Regions from separate parts of the Rhizobium sp. BR 249 genome, predicted to be linked through region 1. Evidence: predicted binding sites of a transcription regulator. Region 1 holds the regulator's gene; each other region holds the start of a gene.
What was found. The regulator PhoB, encoded in region 1, activates phosphate uptake and scavenging genes when phosphate is short. The targets are predictions, from matches to a motif close to TGTCATNNANCTGTCAT.
Positions count from the first base shown of each region.

Region 1 (7,538 bases):
AGGGTCCGCTCGCCGAATACGGCCTGGTTGCCGCTCCGGATGCCGAGCGCGAAGCGATCCGCAAGGACGTCGAAGCCGGTAAGGCCATGTAATGACTTTGCCGGCGCGGTGCTTCAAGCCCGCGCCGGCATTGCCTTGCGCCCCGGAGTGCCGGGAGGCGCAAGTTGGAATTCCTTCTCCAATGATTGGAAGCCGAAGGCAGGCTGATGTAGCCGCCGGGCTTTTTTGGGGGCTTTGGGCCTGGGGACGTAAAGAATGAGCACATCCGTCATACTTTTGTGCCTTGTGGTGATCGGTGCCGCCGCCTATCTGGTCGCGCGCAGCCGTGCCACGGCGCTTGCCGGAGGCAGGTCCTCCGCATTGCATTCACGGCCGGCCTATTACGGCGCCTATGCCGCGATCTGGGCCGTTCTTCCCGCCCTCATCGTTCTCTGCGTCTGGCTCTCCGTCAGCCCCGGCATCATCCAGTCCTCGGTTCGCGGCGCTTTCCCTGATGACGTCAAGGCGCAAGCCTCGGTCGAACAGGATCTGAGCTATTCGATGGTGGCGACGGTCGCACGCGGCTTGACGATGCTGACCTCCGATGAAGTCGCGGCAACCGCCAGCGATCCGGCCGCCCTGCAGGCCAAGCTCAGCGAAAAGGGCGTGCCGCTCGCCGGTCAGCCGCAGCCTTACATGGTCGAAGCCGCCAAGACGCTCAATTCCATGAGCGCGACGAGCCGCATCGCCATGACCGCGGTGGTCTTCGTTCTCGCCGTTGCCGGCGCATTTTACGCTCTCCGCGCCATCGCGCCCCGCTTCCGCGCCCGCAACCGGGTCGAGCGCGTCATGCTGTGGGGCCTGTTGCTCGCCTCCTCGATCGCCATCCTGACGACGATCGGCATCGTATTGTCCATGCTCTCCGAAGCAGCGCGCTTCTTTGCGGTCATTCCCGCCGGCGAATTCTTCTTCGGCACCGTCTGGGATCCGCGCTTTGCCGGCGCCGGCAGCTCGTCCTTCGGCCAGTTCGGCCTCATCCCGCTGCTGCTCGGCACGCTCTATATCGGCCTGGTGGCCATGCTCGTCGCCGTGCCGGTCGGCCTTTTCGCCGCCATCTACATGGCCGAATACGCCTCGCCGAAGCTGCGCGGGGTCGCCAAGCCGCTTCTCGAAGTGCTCGCCGGCATTCCGACGATCGTCTACGGTTTCTTCGCGCTCGTCACTGTCGGCCCATTCCTGCGCGATTTCTCCGCGCAGATCAGCGGCCTGCTCTCCGGCAACTACACCAACTTCATCCAGGCGCAGAGCGTTCTGACGGCCGGCATCGTCATGGGCATCATGCTGATCCCCTACGTGTCCTCGCTGTCGGACGACATCATCACCGCCGTGCCGCGGGCGCTGCGTGACGGTTCGCTCGGTCTTGGTGCCACACGCTCCGAAACCATCAAGAAGGTGGTGCTGCCGGCTGCTCTTCCCGGCATCGTCGGCGCGCTGCTGATGACCGCCTCGCGCGCCATCGGCGAAACCATGATCGTCGTCTTGGCCGCCGGTGTCGCCGCCCGCATCCAGATCAATCCCTTCGAGCCGATGACGACCGTGACCGTCAAGATCGTCAATCAGCTGACTGGCGACCTCGAGTTCACCTCGCCGCAGACACTGGTTGCCTTCGCCCTCGGCATCACGCTGTTCTGCATCACGCTTTGCCTCAACATCTATGCGCTCTACATCGTGCGCAAATACCGGGAGCAGTACGAATGACGAATATTGTTTCTCCCGTCGCAGGAACCGTCTCCAGGGCGCCTGCCCGCCGCGATATCGGCATCAAGCGCCGCTACGCCGCCGAGCGCCGGTTCCAGGCCTATGGCATCGCCGCCATTGCTTTCGGCCTGATCTTCCTCTTCATCCTGCTCTGGACGGTGATCGGCAAAGGCTACACTGCCTTCCAGCAGACGGCGATCACCCTGCCGATCGAATTCGCCGAGAAGACGATCGACCCGAACAACAAGCGCGCGACCGACCCGTCGGTGCTGGTCGCCGCCAACTATCCGGTTCTCCTGCGCGACGCGATCGTCAAGCAGCTGAACATCAACGCATCGAGCCGCCCCGACGTGCGCGATGCAACGGCCATGCTCTCCAAGGGCGCGCCGATCCAGCTGCGCGACATGGTCGTCGCCGATCCGTCGATCATCGGCAAAACGGTCAATGTCACCGTGCTCGCCGACGCCAATGTCGACAGCGCCAACAAGGGCCAGATCGATCTTTCGGTCGACGAGAAGAACCGCAAGGTCAACGACAAGCAGGTCGGCTGGATGAACGAGCTGAAGGCGAGCGGGGCTCTGTCCAAGCAGTTCAACACCGGCCTCTTCGTCAACGGCAATTCCAGCCGTCCGGAGGCCGCAGGCCTTGGCGTCGCCCTCATCGGCTCGCTCTACCTGATGCTGATCGTCCTGGTGCTCTCCCTGCCGATCGGCGTTGCCGCCTCGATCTATCTCGAGGAGTTCGCGCCGAAGAACAAGCTGACGGACCTGATCGAGGTCAACATCAACAACCTCGCCGCCGTTCCCTCGATCGTCTACGGTCTGCTCGGTCTTTCCGTCTTCATCAACTTCATCGGCCTGCCGCGCTCGGCCTCTCTGGTCGGCGGCCTGGTTCTGACGCTGATGACCCTGCCGACGATCATCATCGCGACGCGCGCAGCACTCCGCGCCGTGCCGCCGTCGATCCGCGCCGCAGCCCTCGGCCTCGGCGCTTCGAAGATGCAGATGGTGTTCCACCATGTCCTGCCGCTTGCCATGCCCGGCATCCTCACCGGCACGATCATCGGCCTGGCGCACGCGCTCGGCGAAACCGCGCCGCTGCTGCTCATCGGCATGGTCGCCTTCGTCGCCAATGCGCCTGCCACACCGCTCGATCCCTCGACGGCCCTGCCCGTGCAGGTCTATATGTGGGCGAACGAGGCGGAACGCGCCTTCGTGGAGCGTACTTCGGGTGCCATCATCGTCCTGCTCCTGTTCCTGATCGTCATGAACATGGGCGCCATCCTCTTGCGTCGTCGCTTCGAGCGCCGCTGGTAAACGGAGTTAAACATCATGAACATGTTGACGGAAGCTGCAGTTGAAAAGGCGCTGGATCAGAAGATGAGCAACGTCCCGTATAAGATGATCGGACAGGATGTCTCGGTTTACTACGGCGAGAAGCGTGCGCTTTTCGATGTGAACCTGAACATTCGCGAAAACACCGTAACAGCCCTGATCGGCCCCTCCGGCTGTGGCAAGTCGACCTTCCTGCGGAGCCTCAACCGCATGAACGATACGATCGACGGCTGCCGCGTCACCGGCAAGATCACGCTCGACAGCGACGATATCTATGATCCCGATATCGACGTCGTCGAACTTCGCGCCCGCGTCGGCATGGTTTTCCAGAAGCCGAACCCGTTCCCGAAGTCGATCTATGAAAACGTCTCCTACGGCCCGCGCATCCACGGTCTTGCCAAGTCGAAGGCCGATCTCGACCAGATCGTCGAAACCAGCCTGCAGCGCGCCGGCCTCTGGAACGAGGTCAAGGACCGCGTGCATGAATCCGGCACCGGCCTTTCCGGCGGTCAGCAGCAGCGTCTTTGCATCGCCCGCGCCGTCGCCGTCAGCCCCGAAGTCATCCTGATGGACGAGCCCTGCTCGGCGCTCGACCCGATCGCCACCGCCAAGGTCGAGGAGTTGATCCACGAGCTGCGCGAGAACTACACGATCGTCATCGTCACCCACTCCATGCAGCAGGCCGCTCGCGTTTCGCAGCGCACCGCCATGTTCCACCTCGGCAACCTCGTCGAGGAGAACGATACCGACAAGATGTTCACCAATCCGGACGATCCGCGCACCCAGGACTACATCATGGGCCGTTTCGGCTGATTCTGGCGACATCGCGTCTTCCCGTTATTCGAGGATAAAGCCCATGGCATCGACACATATTTTTTCTGCCTATGATGATGATCTGAAGTTCCTGTCCAGGCGGATTTCCGAAATGGGCGGGCTGGCCGAGCAGATGGTCAGCGAATCCGTTCGCGCACTGGTCAACGGCGATACCGCGCTCGCGCAGAAGGTCATCTCGGACGACGTGATCCTCGATCACATGGAACGCGAGATCGGTGACAAGGCGATCGTCACCATCGCCCGCCGCCAGCCGATGGCCTCGGACCTGCGCGAGATCATGGGTTCGATCCGGATCGCCGGCGATCTCGAACGCGTCGGCGACCTCGGCAAGAACACCGCCAAGCGCGTCATCGCCGTCCAGGCGACGGGCGTTCCCCGCAAGCTCGCCCGCGGCCTCGAGCATCTGTCGGAACTCGCGCTCGTCCAGCTCAAGGAAGTGCTCGACGTCTACACGACGCGCGCTGCCGACAAGGCGAAGTCGATCCGCGAACGCGACAACGAGATCGACGCCATGTACACCTCGCTGTTCCGCGAACTCCTGACTTACATGATGGAAGACCCGCGCAACATCACCAGCTGCACGCATCTTCTCTTCTGCGCCAAGAACATCGAGCGTATCGGCGACCATGCCACGAACATCGCCGAGACGATCTACTACATGGCGACAGGCGCACAGCCGGAAGGCGACCGTCCGAAGGACGACAGCGCCAACACCGTCGGCGCGGTGACGGAATAACCGTCCCGGACCGCCATTTGCGCGCCCGCAGGGGCGCGCAAAGAGGTCGCAGCCACATCTGAATTTGCGCAGGATCCTGCTTAAATCGCCCCCGGTTTAAGGATCGTGCGCGAGGAGACCGAGACGCATGATCCCGAGAGTTGCAGTTGTTGAAGATGAAGAAGCCCTCAGTGTGCTTCTTCGTTATAACCTCGAAGCGGAAGGTTTCGAGGTCGATACCATCCTTCGCGGCGACGAGGCCGAAATCAGGCTTCAGGAGCGCACGCCCGATCTTCTCATCCTCGACTGGATGCTGCCCGGCGTCTCCGGCATCGAGCTTTGCCGGCGCCTGCGCATGCGCCCGGAAACCGAGCGCCTGCCGATCATCATGCTGACGGCGCGCGGCGAAGAGAGCGAGCGCGTCCGCGGGCTCTCGACAGGCGCCGACGATTACGTCGTCAAGCCCTTCTCGACCCCCGAGCTCGTCGCCCGCGTCAAGGCGATGCTGCGCCGCGCCCGCCCGGAGGTTCTGTCCACGGTGCTGAAATGCGGCGATATCGAGCTTGATCGCGAAACCCATCGCGTCCATCGCAAGAGCCGCGAAGTCCGCCTCGGCCCCACCGAATTCCGCCTGCTGGAATTCCTGATGTCGTCGCCGGGCCGGGTCTTCTCCCGCTCGCAGCTTCTCGACGGCGTCTGGGGCCACGATATCTACGTCGACGAGCGCACCGTCGACGTCCATGTCGGCCGCCTGCGCAAGGCGCTGAATTTCTCCAACATGCAGGACGTCATCCGCACCGTCCGCGGCGCGGGTTATTCGATGGAAGCCTGAGCCCCGTAAGCGGGGTAAGGGGATTTCCCGGCAACAAACCGGATGCCCAAGCGCCTCAATCCGATGAATAAAAAAACGGGCCGTTCGGCCCGTTTCTCATATCTAGCAATGCCAGTCTGCTCAGCTGACCCGTGCGGTCGCCCTGCGGCGCTCGTTGATCGGCTGATAGGCGAGCTTCTGGTGATAGCTGCAATAGGGCGAATTGTCGGGGGATTCGCAGCCGCAGAAGTGGAAGTCTTCCTTCAGCGGGTCGCCGACCGGCCATTTGCAGGTGCGTTCGGTCAGTTCCGTCAGGCCGAGGCGGCGGGAAATCGGCACCACCACGTTGCCCTTCGGCACGTATTCCATTTCCTCGACCGCTTCGATCTCGATCTCTTCCTTCAGCATCGTCGCGCCCTGCTGGCGGGTGACGGTGCGGGTGGTGATCCGCGAGGCGTAGTTCGGGGCGCGCGGCGCCGACGTATTGCGCTTCGGCGTACGCGCCGCGGTGGCCGTGCCGCCCGCTTTGGCGCGGCCCGGAAGGCTCAGCCGATGCACCTTGCCGATGACGGCATTTCTGCTGACCCCGCCAAGCTGCGCCGCGATCTGGCTGGCGCTCAGTCCTTCGGACCATAGCTTCTTGAGTTTCTCGACCCGCTCGTCTGTCCAGTTCATGCCCTGTCTCCACCTTTTGCGTTGGTGATGGCAGAATCCCTCACCGTTGTCCCGGAAGCCTCCGAAACAAGAAACGCCTGATCAATTTTGGTGACTAGTTCCGCCGCATGCAGTCTAGTAATTGAACTTTAACCTAGTGTGAGGCTGACTCCCTGACAAGAGTCGCGGGAATCCGGATGAATCGAATTCGGAGTTTTCCCCAACTTGCTTCCCCCGCGTGTCATTTCTGCAATAATGCCTGTTGAAGGTCGAAAATGCCGCTGTACAAGCTTGCTGCATGCGCTAAGGCCGCAGTTTTGTTGACATTGCAGCGCGAAAAGGAAATAGTACCGCTCGCCGCCGAAAGGCGGCATTTTTGATTTTTCGGGCCTGGTTTTCTTAGCCGGAGTCCGAGGCTCTGTAATTGTGAACGGGAGACCCGCGCCATGGCTGAAGCCGCGCCGCTTTATGACACCTATTCTCGTGCCCCGCTGCGGTTCGAGCGAGGCGAGGGCGTGTGGCTGATCACCGAAAGCGGCGAGCGTTATCTCGATTTCGGCGCCGGCGTCGCCGTCACCTCCGTCGGCCACGGCAATCCCCATGTTGTGGGCGCGCTGAAGGAGCAGGCCGACAAAGTCTGGCACCTCTCCAACATCTATGAAATTCCGGGCCAGGAACGCCTGGCAAAACGCCTGACTGACGTAACCTTCGCGGAGAAGGTGTTCTTCACCAATTCAGGCGCGGAGGCGCTCGAATGCGCCATCAAGACGGCGCGCCGCTACCAGTTTTCCAAGGGTCATCCCGAGCGCTTCCATATCATCACCTTCGAAGGCGCCTTCCACGGCCGCACGATCGCGACGATCGCCGCCGGCGGCCAGGAGAAATATCTCGAAGGCTTCGGCCCCAAGGCGCCCGGTTTCGATCAGGTGGCTTTCGGCGATATCGAGGCGGTCCGCGCCGCCATCACCGATGCGACGGCCGCAATCCTCATCGAGCCGGTACAGGGCGAGGGCGGTGTGCGTCCGGCCACTCCTGAGTTCATGAAGGCGCTTCGCCAGATCTGCGATGAAAACGGCCTGCTGCTGATCCTCGACGAGGTCCAGACCGGCGTCGGCCGCACCGGCAGGCTCTTCGCCCATGAATGGTCCGGCGTGACGCCCGATATCATGGCCGTTGCCAAGGGCATCGGCGGCGGCTTCCCGCTCGGCGCCTGCCTTGCCACCGCCGAAGCCGCTTCCGGCATGAAGGCCGGTACGCACGGTTCGACCTATGGCGGCAACCCGCTTGCCATGGCCGTCGGCAGCGCCGTGCTCGACGTCATTCTCGCCGATGGCTTCCTCCAGCAGGTGCGCGACGTGGCGCTCGTCTTCCGCCAGGGGCTGGCTTCCCTCAAGGATCGTTATCCCGATGTGATCGAGGATATCAGAGGTGAGGGGCTTTTGCTCGGCATCAA
Region 1 covers NZ_JARWKX010000001.1:60,665-68,202, reverse strand. The annotation lists gene QD408_RS00320 (substrate-binding domain-containing protein) at 1-92, shown strand, start outside; gene pstC (phosphate ABC transporter permease subunit PstC) at 256-1,737, shown strand; gene pstA (phosphate ABC transporter permease PstA) at 1,734-3,053, shown strand; gene pstB (phosphate ABC transporter ATP-binding protein PstB) at 3,069-3,884, shown strand; gene phoU (phosphate signaling complex protein PhoU) at 3,928-4,641, shown strand; gene phoB (phosphate regulon transcriptional regulator PhoB) at 4,769-5,452, shown strand; gene QD408_RS00290 (GcrA family cell cycle regulator) at 5,573-6,106, opposite strand; gene QD408_RS00285 (aspartate aminotransferase family protein) at 6,532-7,538, shown strand, end outside.

Region 2 (7,538 bases), 330 kb from region 1:
AGCTCTGGCCGGGCGAAGTGCTCGCCATCGTCGGCGAATCCGGTTCGGGCAAGACGACGCTGCTCAACTGTATCTCCACCCGGCTGATGCCGAGCACCGGCAGCGTCGAATACCATATGCGCGACGGTAGCTACCGCGACCTCTACCGCATGAACGAGGCAGAGCGCCGCTTCCTGATGCGCACCGACTGGGGTTTCGTGCACCAGAACCCGGCCGACGGGCTGCGCATGACCGTCTCTGCGGGCGCCAATGTCGGTGAACGGCTGATGGCGATCGGCGACCGGCACTACGGCAAGATCCGCTCTACCGCCATCGACTGGCTCGAACGCGTCGAGATCGACGCCGACCGCATCGACGACCAGCCCCGCGCCTTTTCCGGCGGCATGCGCCAGCGCCTGCAGATCGCCCGCAATCTCGTCACCGGCCCGCGCCTCGTCTTCATGGACGAACCCACAGGCGGCCTCGACGTCTCGGTGCAGGCGCGCCTGCTCGATCTCGTGCGCGGTCTCGTCAACGATCTCGGCCTCTCGGCGATCATCGTCACCCATGATCTTGCCGTCGCCCGCCTGCTCTCGCACCGGATGATGGTGATGAAGGACGGCTGCGTCATCGAACAAGGTCTCACCGACCGCGTGCTCGACGATCCGCACGAACCCTACACGCAACTGCTCGTCTCCTCGATCCTGCAGGTCTGAGCCTCGTTAAAAAGCCAGGAAAGAAGAAAGCATGCCCACACCCCTCGTCGTTTCCGAAGTCTCGAAGAGCTTCACCATGCATCTGCGCGACGGCATCAGGCTGCCCGTCGTCTCCGATGTCGCCTTCTCGGTCGCGGCTGGCGAATGCGTCGTGCTCGGCGGCCCCTCGGGCATCGGCAAGAGTTCGCTGCTCAAGATGATCTACGGCAATTATGCCGTCGACACCGGCCAGATCCTCATTCGCCACGACGGGCGCATCGTCGACCTCGCTTCCGCCGATCCGCGCACCGTGCTCAATGTGCGCCGCGATACACTCGGCTATGTCAGCCAGTTCCTGCGCACCGTGCCGCGCGTGGCGGCGATCGACGTGGTGGCCGAGCCGCTCGTCGCGCGCGGCGAAGAAACGGTCGCGGCTCGGGAAAAGGCAGGCGCCCTGCTCGCCAGGCTCAACCTGCCGGAAGCGCTCTGGCAGCTTCCGCCCGCCACCTTCTCCGGCGGCGAGCAGCAGCGCGTCAACATTGCGCGCGGCTTCATCACCGAGCATACGATCCTGCTTCTCGACGAACCCACAGCCTCACTCGACGCGAAAAACCGCGCCGTCGTCGTCGATATGATCGCGGAGAAGAAGAAGGCGGGTGTCGCCCTTCTCGGCATCTTCCACGACGAGGAGGTTCGCGAGGCGGTCGCCGACCGCATCCTCGACGTCCAGCAGTTCTCACCGAGGAAGATCGCCGCATGAGCCGCAAGCTGGGCACCGAGCCCTATTTCCACGAAACGGCTGATGTCAGCCACTCCACCTTCGGGCGCTATACGGAAGTCTCCGAGCGCTGCCGCATCAGCGAGGCCGAGTTCGGCGACTACTCCTACATCATGCAGGATGGCGCCGTCTGGTGCGCGACGATCGGCAAGTTCGTCAATATCGCCGCCGCCGTGCGCATCAACGCCACCAACCATCCGACATGGCGCGCGACACTGCATCATTTCACCTATCGCGCCGCCGACTACTGGCCGGACGGCGACATGGAGACGGACTTCTTCGCCTGGCGGCGCGCAAACCGCGTGACGATCGGCCACGACGTCTGGATCGGGCACGGGGCGACCATCCTGCCGGGCGTCAGCGTCGGCAACGGCGCCGTCATCGGTGCCGGCGCCGTGGTGTCGAAAGACGTCGCACCCTACACGATCGTCGGCGGTGTGCCGGCGAAGCTGATCCGAGAGCGCTTCCCGAAAGAGATCGGTGAACGCATGGACAGGCTTGCCTGGTGGGACTGGGAGCATGATCGTCTGCGCCTGGCTTTGCAGGATTTCCGCAACCTGAGCGCGGAAGATTTTCTGGCGCGCTACGAGGGCTAGATGCTCCCGTCACGGCGCCGGGATTTGTGACGCGACTTACACAAATATGACATTGGAGGTTCATGAAGCGGGACTAATGCGATGCGGACCAAGGCTTGGAATGCAAGGGACCAGCATGATGTTCGAGCTGAAAGATGTCACACGTCGTTTCGGAAACAAGCTCGCCGTCGACTCCGTGACCCTCACCATTCCCCAGGGCCAAATGGTCGGCATCATCGGCCGCTCCGGCGCCGGCAAGTCGACGCTTCTGCGCATGATCAACCGCCTGCAGGAGCCGAGTTCCGGCTCCATTCATTTCGCCGGCATCGAAGTCTCCAGGCTTCGCGGCGGAGCGTTGCGGAACTGGCAGCGCGACTGCGCGATGATCTTCCAGCAGTTCAATCTGGTGCCGCGTCTCGACGTTCTCACAAATGTCATGCTCGGCCGCCTCAATCACCGCTCGACGCTTCTCAGCCTGCTCAACATCTTCACCCGCGAAGAGCGCGTGCATGCGATCGCAGCGCTCGAACGCCTCGGCATCGAACAGACCGCCCTGCAGCCGGCCGGCACGCTTTCCGGCGGCCAGCAGCAGCGTGTGGCGATCGCTCGCGCCCTGATGCAGAACCCGAAGATGGTGCTCGCCGACGAGCCGATCGCCTCGCTCGATCCGCTGAACGCCAAGATCGTCATGGATGCGCTGCGCGATATCAACGAGCGCGAGGGCATCACCGTCATCACCAACCTCCACACGCTCGATACCGCCCGCAGCTATTGTGAGCGCATCGTCGGCATGGCCCACGGCCGCGTGGTCTTCGACGGCAGACCCTCGGATCTGACGGGCGAAGCGGTGAAGGAAATCTACGGGACGGACAAGGACGGCGCCGGCATCGACGAAACGATGACGTCAACGTCGATCAATATCGCTCCCGAGCGGGCAGACAATCCATCCGCCGGCGTCCAGCCGCTGGCGCTGGCCGGCCTCTGAGCGAGGCGGCCGCGATCGAGCGCCCGCGTCAAGGGCACACTTCTTCGTAACGGGAAGGCCGGAGATACCGGTCAATAGGAGAGAACTCATGTTGAAGAAAGCACTCTTTGCGGCAACGGCGCTCTTCGCGCTCGCCGGCGGCGCCAACGCTGCGGACCTCAAGGAATTCCGCATCGGCATCCTCGGCGGCGAAAACGAAACCGACCGCCTGCGCAACTATGCCTGCCTCGCCGACCACCTGAAGCAGGAATTCGGCTTCGAGAAGGTTTCACTCTTCCCGGCCGCCGATTATGACGGCGTCATCCAGGGCCTGCTCGGCGGCACGCTCGACTTCGCCGAACTCGGCGCTTCCGGCTATGCGGCCGTCTACATCAAGGACCCGAAGGCCGTTACGCCGATCCTGACGACGCAGCAGAAGGACGGTTCGACCGGCTACTACTCGATCGGTCTCGCTCTCAAGTCCTCCGGCATCAAGTCCATCAAGGACGCCAAGGGCAAAAAGCTCGGCTACGCCGATCCGGACTCCACCTCGGGCTACCTCGTTCCGCTGACGCAGATCCCGAAGGACACGGGCATGCCGAACGACAAGTTCTTCGCTTCGACGCAGTTCAACGGCGGCCACGAGAACAACCTGCTCGCCGCTTATGACGGCAAGGTCGACATCGCCGTCGACGATTCGTCTGGCCTCGGCGATTTCAAGGACGGCTACACCTCCGGCACCTTCCGCAAGGAAGTCGACAAGGGCGCCGTCGATCCGAACAAGCTCGTCGAAGTCTGGCGTTCGCCGCTGATCCCGAACGGCCCGCTCGTCGTTCGCAACGCCCTCGGCGAAGAATGGCAGACGAAGCTCGCGGCCTTCTTCACGGCCCTGCCGGCAAAGGATCACAAGTGCTTCACGGCTGTCGAAGGCGGCGACTACCAGGGCTACGCCCCGGTCAAGCACGACTTCTACAATGCCGTCGTCGACGTCCGCAAAGCTGCCATCGGCGGCTGATCGCCTTTCGAATACGGGGCGGCCGGCAACGGCCGCCCTTTATCTTTATTACCGGTCGGGGCGTCCATGACTATTGCCGATACACAGCCGCACATGCAGAGCACGCAGGAGATCGGCACCGCCTGGGGCCAGATGGTCGCCAGGCGCCGCTTCTACACCGTACTCGGCCTCGTCATCCTCATTGCGGCTTTCGTAAGCTCCGTCCGTTTTGCCGACGAGAGCAATGCCGGCCATTTCTTCGACCGCCTGCCGCATCTCTTCGACTTCCTGAGCTGGCTCATCCCCAAGGATTGGAACGATGTCTGGCGCGCGCTGTTCGACATAGCGAGCGTCAACGACAAGGGCGGCGAGGAATTCAATTTCGACAAGGGCCGCGTCTACGTCTGGGGCGCCTTCTACATTCCCGAATATTTCGAGCTGATGATCGTCACGATCAACGTAGCGCTGATCTCGACCATCATCGCCTTCGTCTTTGCCGTCCCCTTGAGCTTCTTTGCCGCGCGCAACCTGACGGCTTCATGGCCGCTGCGCGTCTTCACCAAGCGCCTGATGGAATTCCTGCGCGCCTTCCCCGAAATCGTCATCGCCGGGCTGTTTTCGGCGATCCTGTCGATCGGACCGGTCGCCGCCATCATCGCCATCACCCTGCACACGATCGGCGCGCTCGGCAAACTCTTCTACGAGGTGGCCGAGAATATCGACATGAAGCCGCATGAGGGCATGAAAGCCGTCGGCGCCAACTGGTGGGAGCGCGTGCGCTTCGCCGCCCTGCCGCAGGTGCTGCCGAATTTCACCTCCTATGCGCTGCTGCGCCTTGAGATCAACGTGCGCGCCTCGACGATCATCGGCGCCGTCGGCGGCGGCGGTATCGGCGAGGAGCTGAAGCTTTCGATCTCGCGCGGCTTCGGCGCCAAGACGATGGCGCTCGTTCTCCTGCTCTTCGTGACGATCGTCGCCGTCGACCAGTTCTCCGCGTGGCTGCGCCGCCGGCTCGTCGGCGATCACGCCTTCCTCCTGCAACATTGAGGCCGCCATGACGGTGATCGACGCCAACCGCATGAACGAGATAGAAGCGCGCTATCCGGAATACTTCCAACGCTCGTTCCGCCAGCGTTTCGGCGGGCTGACGATCCTGATCGCGACGCTGCTCTACGGCCTCTACGCCGTCTGGTTCTTCGACCTGCCCAAGCTCTTCGCCGAGGCCCATTGGAAGCGCGTCGGCATCTATCTCAGCCAATGGATAAGCTACGACGTCCAGCCGGAATTTCGTATCCAGGACGACGGCTCGATCGAGGTGCGTTATCCCCGTTTCTCGCCGCTCGGCGACAATCCGCATCCCGATTGGCTGGTCAACAACCCGGACGGCAGCATCACCGTTTCCATCAGCGGCACGAGCCGGAGCATCACCGTTTCGAAAAGCCAGACGATCGTGACCGCCCACGGGATCAGCGTTCCCGTCGACGTTTCGAGCGGCGCGCCCAAGGTCGTCGGACCGGCGCCGAGCTGGATGACCGTTTATGACGACAACGTGCTCGCAAATCTCGGCTTTGCCGGCGACGTCAGCATTTCCGCCGACCGCGTGAAGATCCGCAAGCGTTTCATCGGCTGGGCGAATTTCCTCTTCGACCCGCAATCGTCCTTCTTCGACAGGCCGGCCGGCGAGGTCATCGGCCTCATCGTCTCCGGCCCGCGCATCAAACCCGACCAGTCCAACCTGTCGCTCGCCTTCGACGACATCTGGAACAACACCGAATGGCAGCATGGCGACGTCTGGACCAAGCTTTTCCAGACGATCGTCATGGCGTTCCTCGGAACGCTGCTCGGCTCGCTCGCCGCCTTCCCGCTCGCCTTCATGGCGGCGCGCAACATCACGCCGAACCGCTTCCTGAACCAGATTCTCAAACGCTTCTTCGATTTCCTGCGTTCGGTCGACATGCTGATCTGGGCGCTGTTCCTGACGCGGGCCTTCGGCCCCGGCCCGCTTGCCGGCTCCGGCGCGATCTTCCTCACCGAGACCGGCACGCTCGGCAAGCTCTATTCCGAGGGGCTGGAGAATATCGACAACAAGCCACGGGAAGGCATCCAATCGACCGGCGCCCGGACCGTGCTCGTCCATCGTTACGGCATTATGCCGCAGATCGTTCCCGTCATCGTCAGTCAGACGCTCTACCAGTGGGAATCCAACGTACGCGGCGCGACCATCATCGGCGCCGTCGGCGCGGGCGGCATCGGCCTCAAACTCTGGGAGGCGATGCGCACCAACGCCAACTGGGAAAACGTCGCCTATATGGTCATTCTGATCCTGATCGTCGTCTTCCTGTTCGACACGGCTTCGAACGCGCTGCGTCACCGGCTGATGGGCACGAAAGCGCACTGACCCAGCGGTCGAAAGGCGATGGCGGCGCTGCCGTCATCATCATTCTGTCACGGAAATCTTTTAGCCGGGAACCTGCTTGCGGTTCGCCGCCAAATCACTGCACATTGCGCTCCCCCGTTTCGACGATCCCCAGGATAACAGCCTTGCGCTACGCTCTCTATTTCTCGCCGCCGAAGGATCATCCCCTGACCGGCGCGGCCTCGCTCTGGCTTGGACGTGACGCCTTTACGGGCGAGACCTATCCTGCACCGAACCATGAGGCGCTCGGCGCGGCTGAGCAATTCGAGCTGACCGCCGACCCGCGACGCTACGGCTTTCACGCTACGATCAAGGCGCCGTTTTCGCTCGCCGCCTCCGTCACCGAAAAAGATCTCATGACCGTTGCCGAGGAATTTGCCGCGCGCACCCCGGCCTTCGAGATTCCCGAACTCGTGCTTGGCCAGCTCGGCCGCTTTTTCGCCCTTGTTCCCGGTTCTCTTCATCAACCTCTTCAGGATTTCGCCGCGAAGGTGGTAAAGTCCTTCGAGCCGTTTCGCGCGGCGCTCTCCGAGGCCGATATCATCAGGCGCAACCCGGAAAAGCTCAGCGAGAGCCAGCGCGCCAACCTGCAGCGCTGGGGTTATCCTTACGTCATGGAGGACTTCGGCTTTCACATGACGCTGAGCGGCCAGGTGCCGGAGACGCGCGCCGACGTGATGAGAGCGATCCTGACCGAGCGTTTTGCCGGTTTCACCGGCCGGCCGCTCTTGATTTCCGGCCTTGCCGTCTTCACCGAGGAGACGCGCGGCGCCCCGTTCAAAGTTCATTCCTGGCTGCCGCTAGCCGGCGCCAAAAGCTGAAAGACCTGACGCCATGAGCAAAGAGACCGTGTTTTCCAACGCCCGCATCGTTCTCGAAGACGATATTCTCAAGGGATCGATCCTCATTCGCGACGGGAAGATCGCCGATATTTCCGAGGGCAACTCGGTAGCCGGCGAAGATTTTGAAGGCGACTACATCATTCCCGGCCTCGTGGAATTGCATACCGACCATCTCGAAGGCCACTACCAGCCGCGCCCCGGCATCCGCTGGAACAAGACGGCCGCGGTCCAGGCGCATGACGCCCAGATCGTCACATCGGGCATCACCACGGTCTTCGACTGCCTGCGCATGGGC
Region 2 covers NZ_JARWKX010000001.1:391,383-398,920, forward strand. The annotation lists gene phnK (phosphonate C-P lyase system protein PhnK) at 1-695, shown strand, start outside; gene phnL (phosphonate C-P lyase system protein PhnL) at 727-1,434, shown strand; gene QD408_RS02010 (DapH/DapD/GlmU-related protein) at 1,431-2,048, shown strand; gene phnC (phosphonate ABC transporter ATP-binding protein) at 2,167-3,012, shown strand; gene phnD (phosphonate ABC transporter substrate-binding protein) at 3,101-4,006, shown strand; gene phnE (phosphonate ABC transporter, permease protein PhnE) at 4,073-5,032, shown strand; gene phnE (phosphonate ABC transporter, permease protein PhnE) at 5,040-6,383, shown strand; gene QD408_RS02035 (DUF1045 domain-containing protein) at 6,527-7,222, shown strand; gene QD408_RS02040 (alpha-D-ribose 1-methylphosphonate 5-triphosphate diphosphatase) at 7,236-7,538, shown strand, end outside.
Region 2: the regulator PhoB is predicted to act here: its motif matches at 2,084-2,100, upstream of phnC (phosphonate ABC transporter ATP-binding protein).

Region 3 (7,538 bases), on a different contig from region 1:
TTTCCATCGCCGAGGCCGCCAAGCTGACGGCGCTCGACCGCGCCACCGTGCGTCGCTCGCTGCTGACGCTCGCCGAGCTCGGTTATGCCGATTATGACGGCAAGTTCTTCACTCTGACGCCGAAGATATTGCGGCTTGGCCATGCTTATCTTGCGGCCACACCGCTGCCGGCGCTCTTGCAGCCGCATCTCGATCATCTCTCGGAAAAGGCCGGCCAGAGCGCCTCGGCCTCGGTGCTCGACGGAACAGAAATCGTCTATATCGCCCGCGCAGCACAGCGCCGCGTCATGTCGATCAATCTCACACCGGGCAGCCGCCTGCCCGCCTATTGCGCCTCGATGGGCCGCGTGCTGCTTGCGGCTCTCGCGGAAAACGAGGCGCGCGCCATCCTGGCCCGCAGCGAACTCAAGCAGAACACGGCCAATACCAAGATCGATCCGGACGAGCTGATCGAAGAATTCCGCCGCGTGCGCGCCGAAGGCTACGCCATCATCGACCAGGAGCTGGAGATTGGTCTCTGCTCGATCGCCGTGCCGATTGAAAACGACCGCGGCGAAACGGTCGCGGCGATCAATATCGGCGCGCCCGCCGCCCTTGTCGCGGCGGCCGAGATGAAGGAACGGTACCTACCATTGCTGAAGGAAGCACAGGCCGCATTGCGGCCGCTGCTGCGCCGGTGATGGCAAACCTGAAAGCAGCGGCTCCGGCCAACACCGGAGCCGCTCCAATTGGTCAATGCGTCAGGTCGAGCGCGGCCGTGAGATCGCCCATCGGCGGCTCGCCGTTTTCGCGCAGCGCCGTGTCGCGGGCGACGATGCCGGGCAAAACAGGCAGGTCGTAGCGCGCGGTGATCAGGCGGATGATCGAGGTCGTGTCGTACTGGGTGTGATCGACCGTGCCGGCCTTGGCGAAGGGCGAGATGATGAAGGCCGGAATGCGGTTGCCCGGGCCCCAGCGGTCGGCCTTCGGCGGCGCGACGTGATCCCAGAAGCCGCCATTCTCGTCATAGGTGACGATGACGAGCATATGGCCCCATTGCGGGCTCTTTTCGAGATGCGAGACGATATCGGCAAGATGCTGGTCGCCGCTCGAAACATCGGCATAACCGCCATGTTCGTTGAGGTTGCCCTGCGGCTTGTAGAAGGAAACCGCCGGCAGCTTGCCGCCGTCGATATCCCTGAGGAAGGCCTCGCCGGCGAGGCCGCCATCCTTCAGATGTTCGGCGCGATCAGGGGTGCCGGGGGCGAAATTGGCGAAATAGTTGAAGGGCTGGTGATGGAACTGGAAGTTCGGCACCGGCGTCGCGTTCTTGCCGTCGAGTGCCGCCTGCCAGGCGCCGCTATACCAGGCCCAGCTGACGCCTTTCTCCGACAGGAGGTCGCCGATGGTGGTCTCATGCTGCGGCGGCAGCGTCGTCGCCGCAGTGGGATCGGCATAGGCCGGATCGCCGTCCTTGGCTGGCGGATTGGCGCTCGGCTCGTAAGGCGGCTGCATGGTGTTGACGGCGTAGAAATCGGGCGTCAGCGTGCCGTCGGAGACGAATTTCGGTGCGCCGTCCAGCGCCGATTTCGGGGCATTGTCCGCTACAACAAGCGACGTGCCGTCGGCATCGACCTTGGCGATCACGGGTTTGGCCGGGCTCTTGTCGGCATCGGGATAATAGGGCGCGCAGGCGCAGACCAGCGCGAAGTGATTGAGGAAGGAGCCGCCGAAGGCGCCCTGGAAGAAGTTGTCGGCGAGTACGTATTTCCTGGCGACCTGCCACATCGGCAGGATCGAACCGTCATAATGGCCCATGACGAGACTGCCGGAATCGGCCCAGGCGACGAACTTGTCGTTCTTGCCGCCGTCGATCTGCATCTGCTCCTGATAGAAGCGATGCCAGAGATCGCGGGTGATGACCGTCGGCGCCTGCGCAAAACCCTTGGGATCGTCGATCGCGAAGCTGGCATTGGCAAGATGGGCCGACTGCGCCTCGGTGATGGCAGGGGTTACGCCCTTGGCGGTCAGGCCGCCCCAGGCCGGCGGCAGTTCGGCGAGCGGCTGACCGTCACGGTCGAGTTGGCGGGCCTGCTCGGGGCTGACATTGGAAAGACCGTTGGCGCCGGGAAAGCCGCCATAGAGATTATCGAAGCTGCGGTTTTCGGCATAGATGACGACGATATTGTCGATCTTGTCGTAACCGGCCGGCGCGGCATGGGCTGATGCCGCCATGGCGAGCGGAACGAAGGCCGATCCGGCGAGACAGATCGAGGCGAGGAGTTTCAGTCTTTTCACGGGGGTACCTCATGGCTAGGGGCGTTGGCTAGAGGGAGCGGGGAACGCTCGGGGGCGCACCGACGCTAGACCCGCCATCTATCAACTTTGTGACATGGTTCTGTCACGAAGCGGCGGGAGAGCGACCGTCATCAATTTGTTGCAGCGAGGTTTGATGATGATGGAAGGCAGTCCTAAGCTATTGGAATCCTTATGATGACGAAGACGACTTTCCGGTTTGCGCAGTCCAGATTGACGGTCGGCATCGGTGTTACGGCACTGTGTCTGGCCATTCTGCCGCTGCGGCAAAGCAGCGCGGCGGCAGCTTCCGGCGTGCATCCCGGCCCGATGGCGCGCGCCGAGGCCTTCGCCCGGGCCGAAACGCTGACCGCGCTCGGCCGGAAGATATTCTCAGATACTTCGCTGTCGGCCTCGGGCTTGCAGGCCTGCGCCTCCTGCCACGACCCGGCTCGCGCTTTCGGCCCGGCATCCGCCGCGCCGGTCGAAATGGGCGGCGAACACATGGACCGGCCGGGTCTACGCGCCGTCCCGACGCTGCGCTATCTGCAGGCCGTGCCCGCATTCACCGAGCATTATTACGATTCCGAGGACGAGGGCGACGAGAGCGTCGACAATGGCCCGACCGGCGGCCTGACCTGGGACGGCCGGGTCGATCACGGCGCCGACCAGGCGAAGATCCCGCTGCTCTCGCCCTTCGAGATGGGCAACAAGGATGCGCCCGAGGTCGCCGACAAATTGCGCAAGGCGCCCTACGCCGCCGACATCGAGGCTGCCTTCGGCGCGACCGTGTTCGACAATCCGCAAGACACGTTCACCGCCGCCGCCGAGGCGCTCGCCACCTTCGAACAGAGCGGCCCGGATTTCTTTCCCTATTCCAGCCGTTACGACGCCTTCCTCGCCGGCAAGGCGACGCTGACGGCTCAGGAATTGCACGGGCGGCAGCTGTTCGAAGATCCCGCAAAGGGCAACTGTTCAAGCTGCCATCTCAGCGAACCCGCCAATGACGGCGAGCCGCCGCTCTTTTCCGATTTCGGCTTCCTCGGCCTCGGCGCACCGCGCAACATGGCGATCCCGGCCAACGCCAACCCCGGCTATCACGACCTCGGCCTCTGCGGCCCTCAGCGCACAGACCTTGCCGGCCACAGCGAATATTGCGGCCTGTTCCGCACGCCGACGCTGCGCAATGTGGCGCTGAAGAAGAGCTTCTTCCACAACGGCTACTTCCACACGCTGCGCGACGTCGTCTCCTTCTATGCGACCCGCGACAGCGACCCCAGCCGCTGGTATCCAAAAAATGCAGACGGCACGGTTCGTAAATATGACGACCTGCCGCAGGCCTATTGGGACAACCTCAACCAGGACCCGCCCTTCGGCCGGAAACCCGGCGACGCGCCTGCGCTGACCGATCCCGAGATCGACGATATCGTTGCCTTTTTGGGGACGCTGACGGATGCGGACTTGCAGCCAGCGTGAAGCGGGGCATCAAGGCGCCCACCGCATCTCACATTGCCGTTCATTGCTCCGTCGTAGACGAAGGGGGCGGTCATGCCTGTGAGGCGCAGCGCACCGGTGAACGTCGTTGTTTTCCAATGGCCGTGCGGCACGCCTGCTCGACAACGCTCGCCTCGAATTGCGCCTCCGCGCAGACGTGCCATCTTCGTTGAGAGACCAGTCTCGTCTATGAAGATCAGCTTTTCTGGATCGAGATCGAGCTGACCATCAAACCAGGCTCGCCGGCGCTTCAGGACATCTGGCCGATCCTGCTCCAATGCATGTGCGGACTTTTTTTAAAGGTCCATCCGCGGCCTCGCAGCCAGGCACCAAGCGCACTTCGGCTAATGCTCACCTGCCGCTCCACAGACAGACGCTCGACCATTTCGTCGAGCGTCACGTCCTTGCGATCATCGATCATCTCGACAACGAACGCTTCGTGTGCATCCAAGCTCGAGGACCTTCGCCAACCTTGCGGCCGTGGTGTCGGTTCACCATCGCTGGCCCTTGCGATCCAGCGGATTGCCGTCGAAATCCCAACCCCAAACCGGGCGGCAGCCTGCCGCAGACGCTTTCAATACGCGTAACCGAAAATCATCGCTCAGTGCTCGTGCCATCATCCACCTCTTCGCTGTGGATGTTGAATCAGCTTCGCCGCACAACGTCATCTCACAATCGATTCATCGATCGCAGGATCTGCTCTAACTTCCGCCAAACAGTCGGTACCGGAATTTTATTCCGGCACCTTCGACGATTTGCGCAACTTGGGCGTAAAACGCTTGGGCCTGCTCGTTCAGCTGATATTTACCTACAATATCTATTAAGATGGCCCTGTCTTTTGCGTTCGGGTATGTTTCTAAGATCTCACCGCTCTCAACAAACCCCAAATAAGTATTGAGTTTTTCCTGCAGTAGGAGAAAGTGCTTTCCCTCATTTCCCGTCCAATCAAGGTGATCAGTGATCGTCAGCACTACCTCACCTGTGACATTATCAATCCCGATTGCATCAACTACATCAGTTTGATCAACAGACATTTCGCTACCTCGCTTTACGGCCTGTTAATATCGACTGTCGTGGGAGGTATCTGTGTGCCTCCAGGAAATCCTGGTTTCCCACTGCCAACAATCACTGCCCCTGACTGCTGCATTTCAGGGAAAGCCGCCGCTTGTTTCTTTGTCAACCGTGCTGTTGCAGACGCTTTACATTCTGTGCAAACAATATTCCCGTTTGCGTCACGTCCCATCAAGTCGATACGTGTTCTGATGCCGCTCTGAGTTTTTACGGTAACTTGCTTCACAACTCCAGACTGAATTTTTTGAAGCTCCTCCATAACGTGCTGCTCAAACGCATCGCCAGCAGCTTTATTTGCTTGGATTGTTCCCTTTGAGCCTCCTGTACTTTCCGCAACGCTACTCGGCCTGCCTTTAAGAGAACCTGATGCTATCAGACCCAATCCCGCCTTACCCGCGCCGGAAATCGTCGCGAACGCATTCACAGCCTCCCCGGCAGGGAGACCGTTTAGGTCACCCTTGGCCCAGCGCCGTTCTACTGTGTCTTTGACAACTTCGGTGTTCACGAGGTCAAGCGTCGCATCGAGTTGCTGTCGAGTGATGTCTCCGTGGTCAAAACTGCTGAAAGCATTGTTTTTTGTCGATTCAGCCCAAGCTCCAATGTTCCGAGGATCGTCTGCTCCTTCAACAAAATGCCCATTGGGATCTGACTTATTGACCGGATCGTTTTCGGAGTAGCTGTATCGGTTGGTGCCGACGCCTTCCTTGGTCGGGTCCCAATCGTCCGGCGAGATGAACCGCCCGAACGCCGGATCGTAATATCTGGCATTGAGATACATCAGCCCGGTTTCGGCATCGAAGCGTTCGCCGATATAGCTCTTCTTGGTCTGGAAGGTCGTGTTGGTGGCTTCGCCATAAGCGGCATAGCCGGTCTGCTCGACGAGGGTACCGCTTTCGTTGGTCACCTGCCGCACCGAGGCCAGATGATCGCGGTGCAGGAAGAACTTGTCCTGCACGGTGCTGCCTGCGGTGATGACGATCTTGGCGTCGGGATGCGGATAGAGCGTGTAGATATCCGTGCCCGGCGTCGAACGGTCGATCTCGACATTGGCGTCGGGATAAAGCGTCGTGCCGAAAGCCCAGCTCTTCTTCACCCGGGCGCCGTCCGGACCATAGGCGAGCGTCACCGTGGCGCCATTCTGGGTCACCGTCGACAATCGGTTCGATGCATCCCAGGTCAGCGTGCGAGTGCCGTCAGACAGCATGTTGCCGTTGGCATCGTAGCTGATCGTCTTCGAACCGATCTGCGTTGCCGCATGCGGACGGATCGCCGCCGGGTTCGGATAGGTATAGGCGCCGATCCTCGTGCGCGACAGCAGGTTGCCGTTCGGCGAATAGCTGTAGGTCTCGTCAAGCGTGTTGTCGCCGCCATTGTCGGCGCCGGTCAGACGGCCGAGATCGTCATAGCTATAGGTCCAGTTGTCGTTGGCTGTCAGACCGGCGATCGTCTTGATCCGGCCGAGTTTGTCACGGCTGTACTGATTATCCATCAGCACCGTTGCGCCCTTCGCCGTCGTCACCCGGTCCAGCCAGCGCCGGGTCGGCGAATAGGCGAAGCTCGTCGTCACGCCGTTGATGTAGGTGATCGTCTTCGTCTGGCCATCGGCCTCGTAGCTCGTCGAGTCGATCAGCCCGGGCATGCTGGAAAGCAGATCGGCGTCGTTATAGAGCCAGGGCAAGGTCGTCTCGCCAACGGCAACGGTCGAGGGCGCATAGCTGATCGCCGTGGTCTTGCCGGTCGGCCCATGCTCGACGGTCGTCGTGCTCGTCACCCCGTCGATCGTCGTGCTGGTGATGCTCTTGTCGCCGGCGCCGTTGTAGAAACGGGTGTAGGTCACCGTCGCATTGGCATTCTCGGCCTTGGTCAGCATGCCGGCATTGTGCGACTGGCCGGTGGCGGCCGGTTCGTCATAGCTATTCTCAGCCAGCAGCGTCGGCACCGTTGCACCCGGTTCCGTCACTTCCTTGCGGATCACCCGACCCATCTGGTCATAGGTCATCGTCGTCACCGCGCCGCGCGCATCCGTCTGGCGGATCAGCCGGCTGGCATCGTCATAGGCATATGACCAGTTGCCGAGATCCGGGTCACTTGCCGTCAGACGGTTACCGAGAAGGTCGTAGGTGTAGGTCCAGCGGGCGCCGTTAGTATCATCGATATTTGCCGGCTCGTTGACTTTTGTAAGGCGTCCAAGCCCATCGAACGTCGCGCTATAGCGGATCACATTGCCCGATCCGACACGTCCCACCTGGCAAATCACATTGTCCCATGTCCCAATGTGATAGGGGCGATAGCGGCCCTCTTCATCATAGTAGGATACGTAATAATACGGGACATTGTCCGTGCCTGAGATTTTAGGCAAATACGTATAATAATTATACGTCGCAGAAGTCTTGTCTGGGTTGAGTTGCTTGATGACGCGATCCTGCCAGTCATAGCTCCTGATCGTCCACTGGGCGGTTTCGTTCGAGAAGCGCGGGAAAGCGGTGGCATAAGCATTGCCCCTGCTGTCATAGACGGTATCGGTGATCCGCGTCGGACCGGTCGCGGACGCTCCGGGCGTCTCCACCCGCCAGGGCCGGCCGAGGCCGTCGTAATAGGTGCGGCTGAAGACCTCGCCCGAGCCGTTGGTCCGCGGCGAATAGGTTAGCACTGCCTGAAGTGTCGGGTTGCCCTCGTTCTCATAACGGGTGTTGACGTAA
Region 3 covers NZ_JARWKX010000012.1:110,526-118,063, forward strand. The annotation lists gene QD408_RS13605 (IclR family transcriptional regulator C-terminal domain-containing protein) at 1-680, shown strand, start outside; gene QD408_RS13610 (acid phosphatase) at 733-2,277, opposite strand; gene QD408_RS13615 (cytochrome-c peroxidase) at 2,473-3,750, shown strand; partial or broken gene QD408_RS13620 (IS630 family transposase) at 3,780-4,385, opposite strand; gene QD408_RS13625 (DUF6572 domain-containing protein) at 4,470-4,802, opposite strand; gene QD408_RS13630 (RHS repeat-associated core domain-containing protein) at 4,817-7,538, opposite strand, start outside.
Region 3: the regulator PhoB is predicted to act here: its motif matches at 2,404-2,420, upstream of QD408_RS13610 (acid phosphatase).

Region 4 (7,538 bases), on a different contig from region 1:
GCATCCGCGCTCCAAACCTCGTTGAGCGCGGCATCGGGGTCGATTTCGCCGTGATGCTCATGCGCATCGTGATCGGCGCCCGCCGGCTCATGATCGTGCCCGGCCTCCTCGGCGCCTTCCGCATGCTCCTCTCCCAGGCCATGGATATGCCAGACGGCCTGAATCGGAACGAGGATGGCCCGGTCCCAGGCGGTGCCCGTCGGCCGCAGACGGCCCGCGACATGATAGACGAGTTCGGTATGGGTCTCGCCACCTTCTTCCGCCGAACCATGCATCGGCTTGATCTCGCCGCCGAGCGAAAGCTTCACGGCAGAGCCGATCACCGCCTCTCCCTCGCGCGCGAAAACCTTGCCCTCGGCCAAGCCGCCGGAAAGCTTGTCGGCCAGCACCACCGTCGTACCGATGATCGGATAGCCGGAGAAGGAATCGCCGAAGCCGATCGGAGCGGCCCAATCGACGCGTGGATCGGCGGCAAGCCTGGCCAGAACCTCGCCCGGCATCAGCGGCAAAGGCGACGGCTGCAGGAACACGGAGGACAGCACGAGCTGCGTTTCGCTGCCGCCGGCGCCGATGACGAGATCGAACTTGTCGGCGGCACGCGCACTGCCGAGACGAAGCGCCCGCTCCTGCAGCACGACGGAAACGCCGAGCGCGGTCGCAAGCGCCACCAGCAGCACGACAACGAGCGACCCCGCCCAGAGGCGGCGAAGATCGGTGAGGATGAAGCGGATCATGCAGCCTCCCCTGCCGCTACAGCGGAATCTCCGCTGATCCGGCCGGAGCCGAAGGTGATGCGCCGGTCGAGGCGGCTAGTCAGGCGCTGGTCGTGCGACACCACGATCAGCGTGCTGCCTTCGGCAATGGCGAGATCGAGGATGAGATCTCCGACGGCTTCGCCGCTTTCGGCATCGAGGCTCGCGGTCGGCTCGTCGGCAATGATGACGCCGGGCTTGCGCAGCAGTGCGCGGGCGATCGCCACGCGCTGCATCTCGCCGCGCGACATGGTCTCGATCTTCTGGCCGGAGCGGGAAAGGCCGACCGTGCTCAAGAGCGCATGCGCCCGCTCAACGATATCGGCCGTGGCAGCGCCGGCAAGACGCGCGGGCAGAAGGACGTTTTCCACCGCCGACAGGCCGGGGAAGAGATGGAACTCCTGCATGACCAGGCCGATATTGGCAGCGCGGAACCGATCGCGCCGGCTTTCGGAAAAACCGGCAATATCCTCGCCATTCCAGCGGATGCGGCCCTGCCGTGTCCGCTCCAGCCCGGTGACGATATTGACGAAGGTGCTCTTGCCGGAGCCGGACGCACCTGTGATGGCAACCCTGCTGCCGGCCTCGATCGACAGGCGGCCGATCGCCAGCGCCGGTGAAGACAGGCCTGGAAAGGTGACGGTCAGATTTTCGATATCGAGAGCCAGCATATCGGTTCAGGCCGCGAAATATTCGGCCTGGCGGATGCGCAGCAGGCTGACGAAGCCGGTTTCCGGATCGGTCCAAGAACCATATTCGAGCGTGCCGCGCACTTCGATCGTCTGGCGCGGCTGCACGAACGTCTGCTTTTCCGATAGGTAAACGACAACGATATTGTCAGGCCAGTCAGCATCCGAAGAACAGAAGGGGCAGAGCGACATCGGCACTTCGGTCAGCACGAAAAATTGGGCCTCGGCCTTCAGCGGCGGCGCCATGAAGCCCTTCATGCTGATGTCCTGGCCGGCAAGACGCTTCACCTTGTCGGAAAATTCGAGGCCGAGCACGCCGAACTTGCCGTAGAGCTCGTTGAAAGAAAGCGATGGGTCGGCGGCGCGAACAGCAGACACCGTAAAGGGGAGCGCAATGGCGGCGCCAATCAACCGGCGGCGGCTGAGATGCAGCGAAGAGAATATATCCATGGCGATCTCCAGGAAACAAATCCCGGCCGTTGAACGGCCGGGATCATGATCGATGAAAGAGACAAGGCCGGCAAGCGGCCTTGCGGGATCTTCAATCAGTTCGTCTGCTTGGCGCCGAGGGCGAAAGTGTCGGCGAGGACGTGGTAGACGTCGCTCTGTTCCATGTAGCCGTGGAAGCCTTCGGCACCGGGACCGGCCGACTGCAGGACGACGTCGTCGACGGCGTGAACGCCGCTTTCGCTGCTCTTCGGAAGATTGCCCTGGACGAAGACGGCGCCTGGAACATCCTTATACTGCTCGTTGGCGACATATTCCTTCTTCTCGTTCTGGACGGCCGGAACGAACGGGCCGTCGAGCTTCGGACGGAAGGTCTCGTAGTGATCGGGGCCGTTATTGGCGCTCAGGAACAGGCGGCGGCTGACGTCGATTTTGTCCGGATAGCCGTCGCCGTTTTCGTCCTTGTAGTTCGGGAAGCCGGCCTCGGCATAGGTCCCGACCTTTTCGCGCATTTCCGTGCCGGGCTTCTCGTCATCGACCGTGCCGATGATGGAAACGCCGTGCGTATGGTCGCCGGTGACGACGATCAGCGTATCGGGATGAGCCTTCTGGAATTCGCGGGCGACGCCGATAGCCTTGTCGAATTCGATGGTATCGACGACGGCGCGATCCCAGTCCAGCGGATGGGACATCTTGTCGATCGAGGAACCTTCGACCATCAGGAAGAAACCTTCCGGATTCTTGGAAAGGCGATCGAGCGCGACCTTGGTCATCTCGACGAGACCCGGCTGGTTCGGGAACTTGTCGACCGTGCCCTTCTTCAGGAATTCCCGGTCGAGCGTCACGTCCATGTTGCCGGTGTGGAAGAGGCCGAGGAGATTGCCTTCAGCCGATGCATTGGCTGCAAGCTCGTTCTTGTCGGTCGCAAGCTTGTAGCCGGCGTCCTGGAACAGCTTAATGTAATCCTGGTTGTCCTTGCGCTTGGAACCGGCGACCTCCTTGCCCAGGAAATAGGCCGAACCGCCGCCGAGGAGGACTTCCGGCTTGACGTCGAGCAGCATGCCGACGACATCGGCCTTGTCGTTGCGGTTGCGGGTATGGGAAACGACGGCAGCCGGCGTAGCATCCTCGACTTCAGCCGTCGCAACGATGCCGATCGACTTCTTGGTCATGCGGCGAACGGCTTCCGCGATGGTTTCGACTCGCGGGTCATCGAGCGAGGACGGCGTGCGGTCGGCATAAACGCCGAGCGCGTTGACGGCCGTCTTGTGGCCCGTCATGTAGGCCGACATGGTGTTGGCCGAATCCGTGGCGACGGCATTCGTCGAAGACGTGCCGATGAAGGCCATATGGTCGAGATCGTCCATATTAAGGCGGCCATTCGCCTTGCCCTCGGTCATGCCCTTGGACATGATGCGGGCGGCGGTGCGATGCGCGACGGAAAGGCCGTCGCCGAGCAGAAAGATGATGTTCTTGGCCTTCGGCTGGGCCGCGGTTTCGTAAACGTTCCAGGTGACGGACTTGGTTTCGTCGCCGGCGGCGACCTCGACCTTGTAGGCGCCGGGAGCGGAAATCTTCAGGCCGCGCAGCAGGAGAGCGGAGCCGAGAGCCTTGTCTTCCTTGCCCTTTTCCAGCTCGACGAACTGCGCCTCGCTTCCGAGAACGGTCTTGTAATCCTGGCCGTTGACGGTGATCTTCACGTCCTCAGGCTTGACCTGCTTGTTGAGCTCGACCTTGAAATCGAACGGCGAACCGACGAGAATCGTCGCGCGGTCAAGCGGATAGACCGTCGTCGCCTGAGCGGCGCCTGCGAGGATGGTGGTGGCCGCAAAGGCGGCGAGAAGCGTACGCATGGAAAACCCCCGTTTTCGGTGCAGAGAATTGACAACCTGGCCGGGATACCCGCCGGGGATGACAATGGCATGACAAAAGGTCGCAGGATCGGCACCGCCCCTCCTGGCCGCAGGCGCCCTCAGCAAAAACCTTGACTCCTGTGGAAAACCTTCTAAGAGCAACAGCGGAAAAGGAAATCTCCATGGTTCGCGACGAACACGCCATTGCTGAATGCAATGACCGGGCACGGGTTGCCGGGGTGGATATTGCCGTTCCGGTTTCTGCCAAAACCAAGGCCAAAACGACGACGAAAACCGTCTGACGTCTCTGGCCTGCCGCTCTCTCCCCGGCTCGGCTGGGGACAGGAAGACGCGATTATTCGCGCCTTTCCCCTCACCGGACAGAGGAGAGAAGAGAAAGAGAGCTTGAGAAATGGGTTTCAAAGTAGCAGTTGCGGGAGCGACCGGAAATGTCGGCCGGGAGATGCTCAACATCCTCTCCGAACGAGGCTTCCCCGCCGATGAGGTCGTGGCGCTCGCCTCCGCCCGTTCGCAGGGCACCGAAGTTTCCTACGGGGACCGGACGCTGAAGGTTTCCAACCTGGAGAATTACGATTTCTCCGATACCGACATCTGCCTGATGTCGGCCGGCGGCGAGGTCTCCAAGAAGTTTTCGCCGAAGATCGGCCAGCAGGGCTGCGTCGTCATCGACAATTCCTCGGCCTGGCGTTACGACGCCGACGTGCCGCTGATCGTGCCGGAAGTAAACCCCGACGCGATCACGCAGTTCACCAAGCGCAACATCATCGCCAATCCGAATTGCTCGACCGCCCAGTTGGTGGTGGCACTGAAGCCGCTGCACGACTTCGCCAAGATCAAGCGCGTCGTCGTCTCGACCTACCAGTCGGTCTCCGGCGCCGGCAAGGACGGCATGGACGAGCTCTTCAACCAGACGCGCGCCGTCTTCGTTGCCGATCCGATCGAGAACAAGAAGTTCACCAAGCGCATCGCCTTCAACGTCATTCCGCACATCGATAGCTTCATGGAAGACGGCTACACCAAGGAAGAGTGGAAGGTGCTGGCCGAAACGAAGAAGATGCTCGACCCGAAGATCAAGGTGACCTGCACGGCCGTGCGCGTCCCCGTCTTCATCGGCCATTCGGAATCGGTCAACATCGAGTTCGAAAACGAGATCACCGCTGACCAGGCCCGCGACATCCTGCGCGACGCGCCCGGCTGCCTCGTCATCGACAAGCGCGAAAACGGCGGCTACATCACGCCGTATGAATCCGCCGGCGAGGACGCGACCTACATCTCGCGTATCCGCGAGGACGCGACTGTTGAAAACGGTCTCAACATGTGGGTGGTCTCAGACAACTTGCGCAAGGGCGCGGCGCTGAACGCGATCCAGATCGCCGAACTGCTCGTCAATCGCGGCCTCGTCAAGCCGCGCAAGCAGGCCGCCTGATACCATTTGTAAACCATAACCTGCTAAAGCCCTGCTCGATGAGCGGGGCTTTTCGGGCAGACACAGCCATGTAAGCGCTCGCTGAAAGGTGATCGTGACAAAATCGCTGGTGGCTGGCATTCTCTGTCCGGCCAAAAGCTATGCAGATCGAGAGCGGGGTTCTCAATGCGCATGACAAAATTCTTTCTGGCGGCCGCCACGGCAATGGGCGTCCTCCATTCGGTACCGGCGTTCGCGCAAGGCGCACAATGCGGCAATACCAGCGCCGGCTTCGACGCCTGGGTTAGCGACTTCAAGCAAACGGCGGCGGCCAACGGCGTCAGCCAGTCGGTCCTCAGCCGCGCCTTTGCCAATGTCAGCTACAACAAGCCGACGATCGCCGCCGACCGCGGCCAGAAAAGCTTCAAACTGTCCTTCGACGCGTTCATGAAGAAGCGCGGAGGGGCTGCCGTCATCTCCCGCGGCCGCAGCATGAAGGCCGCCAACCAGGCGCTTTTTGCCTCGATCGAGCGCCGTTTCGGCGTTCCGGCCGGCCCGCTGATCGCGATCTGGGGCATGGAGACCGGTTTTGGCAGCTATATGGGCAATCAGCATACGCTGTCGGCCGTTTCGACCCTTGCTTACGACTGCCGCCGTTCGGAATATTTCACCGACCAGCTCTATGCCGCCCTTCAGCTCGTCTCCGAGGGTTATCTGAGCCCGCAGGCCAAGGGCGCGGCTCATGGTGAGATCGGCCAGACGCAGTTTCTGCCGCGCAATGTCGTCCGCTTCGGCGCCGACGGCGACGGCGACGGCCGCGTCGACATGGTCGGCTCCCGCGCCGATGCGCTGGCCTCGACAGCGAACTTCCTCAAGGGCCATGGCTGGCGCCCCGGCGCCGGCTATCAGCCGGGAGAACCGAATTTCGCCGCCATCCAGGGCTGGAACGCAGCCAGTGTCTACCAGCAGGCGATCGCCTATATCGGCGAGCAGATCGACGCCGGCAGATAAGCTTTCATCGGTAACGATACCGGAAACGCCGCTGCAATGCGGCGTTTTTCATATGCGGGAATCAAAGCCGCCGGACGCCGCCTTGCGCCGCTCTTCCGGCGCCGGCACGGTCGGTCCCGAAACGACGCAGTTGCGGCCGGAAGCCTTGGCGGCGTAGAGCGCCAGATCGGCGCGTTTGACCAGATCCTCGAAGTTCCTGTTGAAGGCCTCATTTGCCCGGCCGACGCACCCGAAACTTGCCGTGACCTTGAGGAGTTCGCCGCTCGCCAGCGGGATTTCCGCCGCCTCGATCGCCAGCCGCACGCGCTCGGCAACCTTTGCAGCGTCATCAGGCGTCGAATCCGGCAGCAGCGCCAGGAATTCCTCGCCGCCATGGCGCACCAGCAGATCAAAGGAACGGAAATTCTCCCGCGCCACACGCGCGACATGCCGCAATACGGCATCGCCTGCGTCATGGCCGTTGATATCGTTGATCTTCTTGAAATGATCGAGATCGAAGAGCACGACCGAGATCCAGCGCGATCCGTGTTCGGCCTGGGTGAGAAGCGCCGATGCGGCAACCTCGAAACCGCGCCTGTTATAGAGTCCGGTCAGAAGGTCGGTCTGGGCAGCGTTGCGCAACTCTCCGACCAGCGTCTCGCGGTCACGCGTCAGCCGGTCGATCAGCCGCAGGCCCCGTGCTGCCAATAGCATCACCAGCGTGGCGAGAATGAGCAGGCCCGCACAGAGCGACAGGATCAGCGTCAGGTGAATGTGGGCGCGCGTCGAAAGGCCCTCACCGGTGTCGTGGATATCATTGGCGGCATCGACGAGCTTCTGCTGCAGGAAGGCCATGCGCTCGTTCTGCGCGGCAGCCCAGATGTCGCGCACTGCGTTCGTCGGCCGCGATCCGGCGAGGATGGAATCGGTGATCGCGTTCGCTTTCACCTGACTGCTGCGGCCGAGATAGGCGACGATGTCGCGCACGGTTGAGTCCGAGGAATGAAAGACCATATGGTCCATCCCTTCGTTGAGCATGACCTTGCCCTGCACGAACAGTTCCACCGGAAAGCGGGCGGAGGAGCCCTGGTCGAGATAACGGGTGCCGACGATGGTGATCAGCCTTTCGCCGTAATAGGTCAGCAGAATGCCCATCAGCTGATTGGATTTCTGCAGCAGTACCGGATCGCTGATCAGCGGCGAAAGCGCATCGACGACGGCAAGCTGCTTCTGGGCCGCATACCAATAGATATAGCCGGGGTCGCTGCGGGCATAACGGCCCTGGTCGACGGCGCTTCGTGCGGCCACGATGCGGCTGTAAGCAAGGTTGAGAGCCGATAATTCATCCACGAGCCCCTCATCCAGCACATCGCGGGAGGGC
Region 4 covers NZ_JARWKX010000010.1:18,130-25,667, reverse strand. The annotation lists gene QD408_RS11475 (FtsX-like permease family protein) at 1-734, opposite strand, end outside; gene QD408_RS11470 (ABC transporter ATP-binding protein) at 731-1,423, opposite strand; gene QD408_RS11465 (hypothetical protein) at 1,430-1,891, opposite strand; gene QD408_RS11460 (alkaline phosphatase) at 1,987-3,741, opposite strand; partial or broken gene QD408_RS11455 (hypothetical protein) at 3,845-4,043, shown strand; gene QD408_RS11450 (aspartate-semialdehyde dehydrogenase) at 4,154-5,188, shown strand; gene QD408_RS11445 (lytic transglycosylase domain-containing protein) at 5,354-6,178, shown strand; gene QD408_RS11440 (GGDEF domain-containing protein) at 6,227-7,538, opposite strand, start outside.
Region 4: the regulator PhoB is predicted to act here: its motif matches at 3,800-3,816, upstream of QD408_RS11460 (alkaline phosphatase).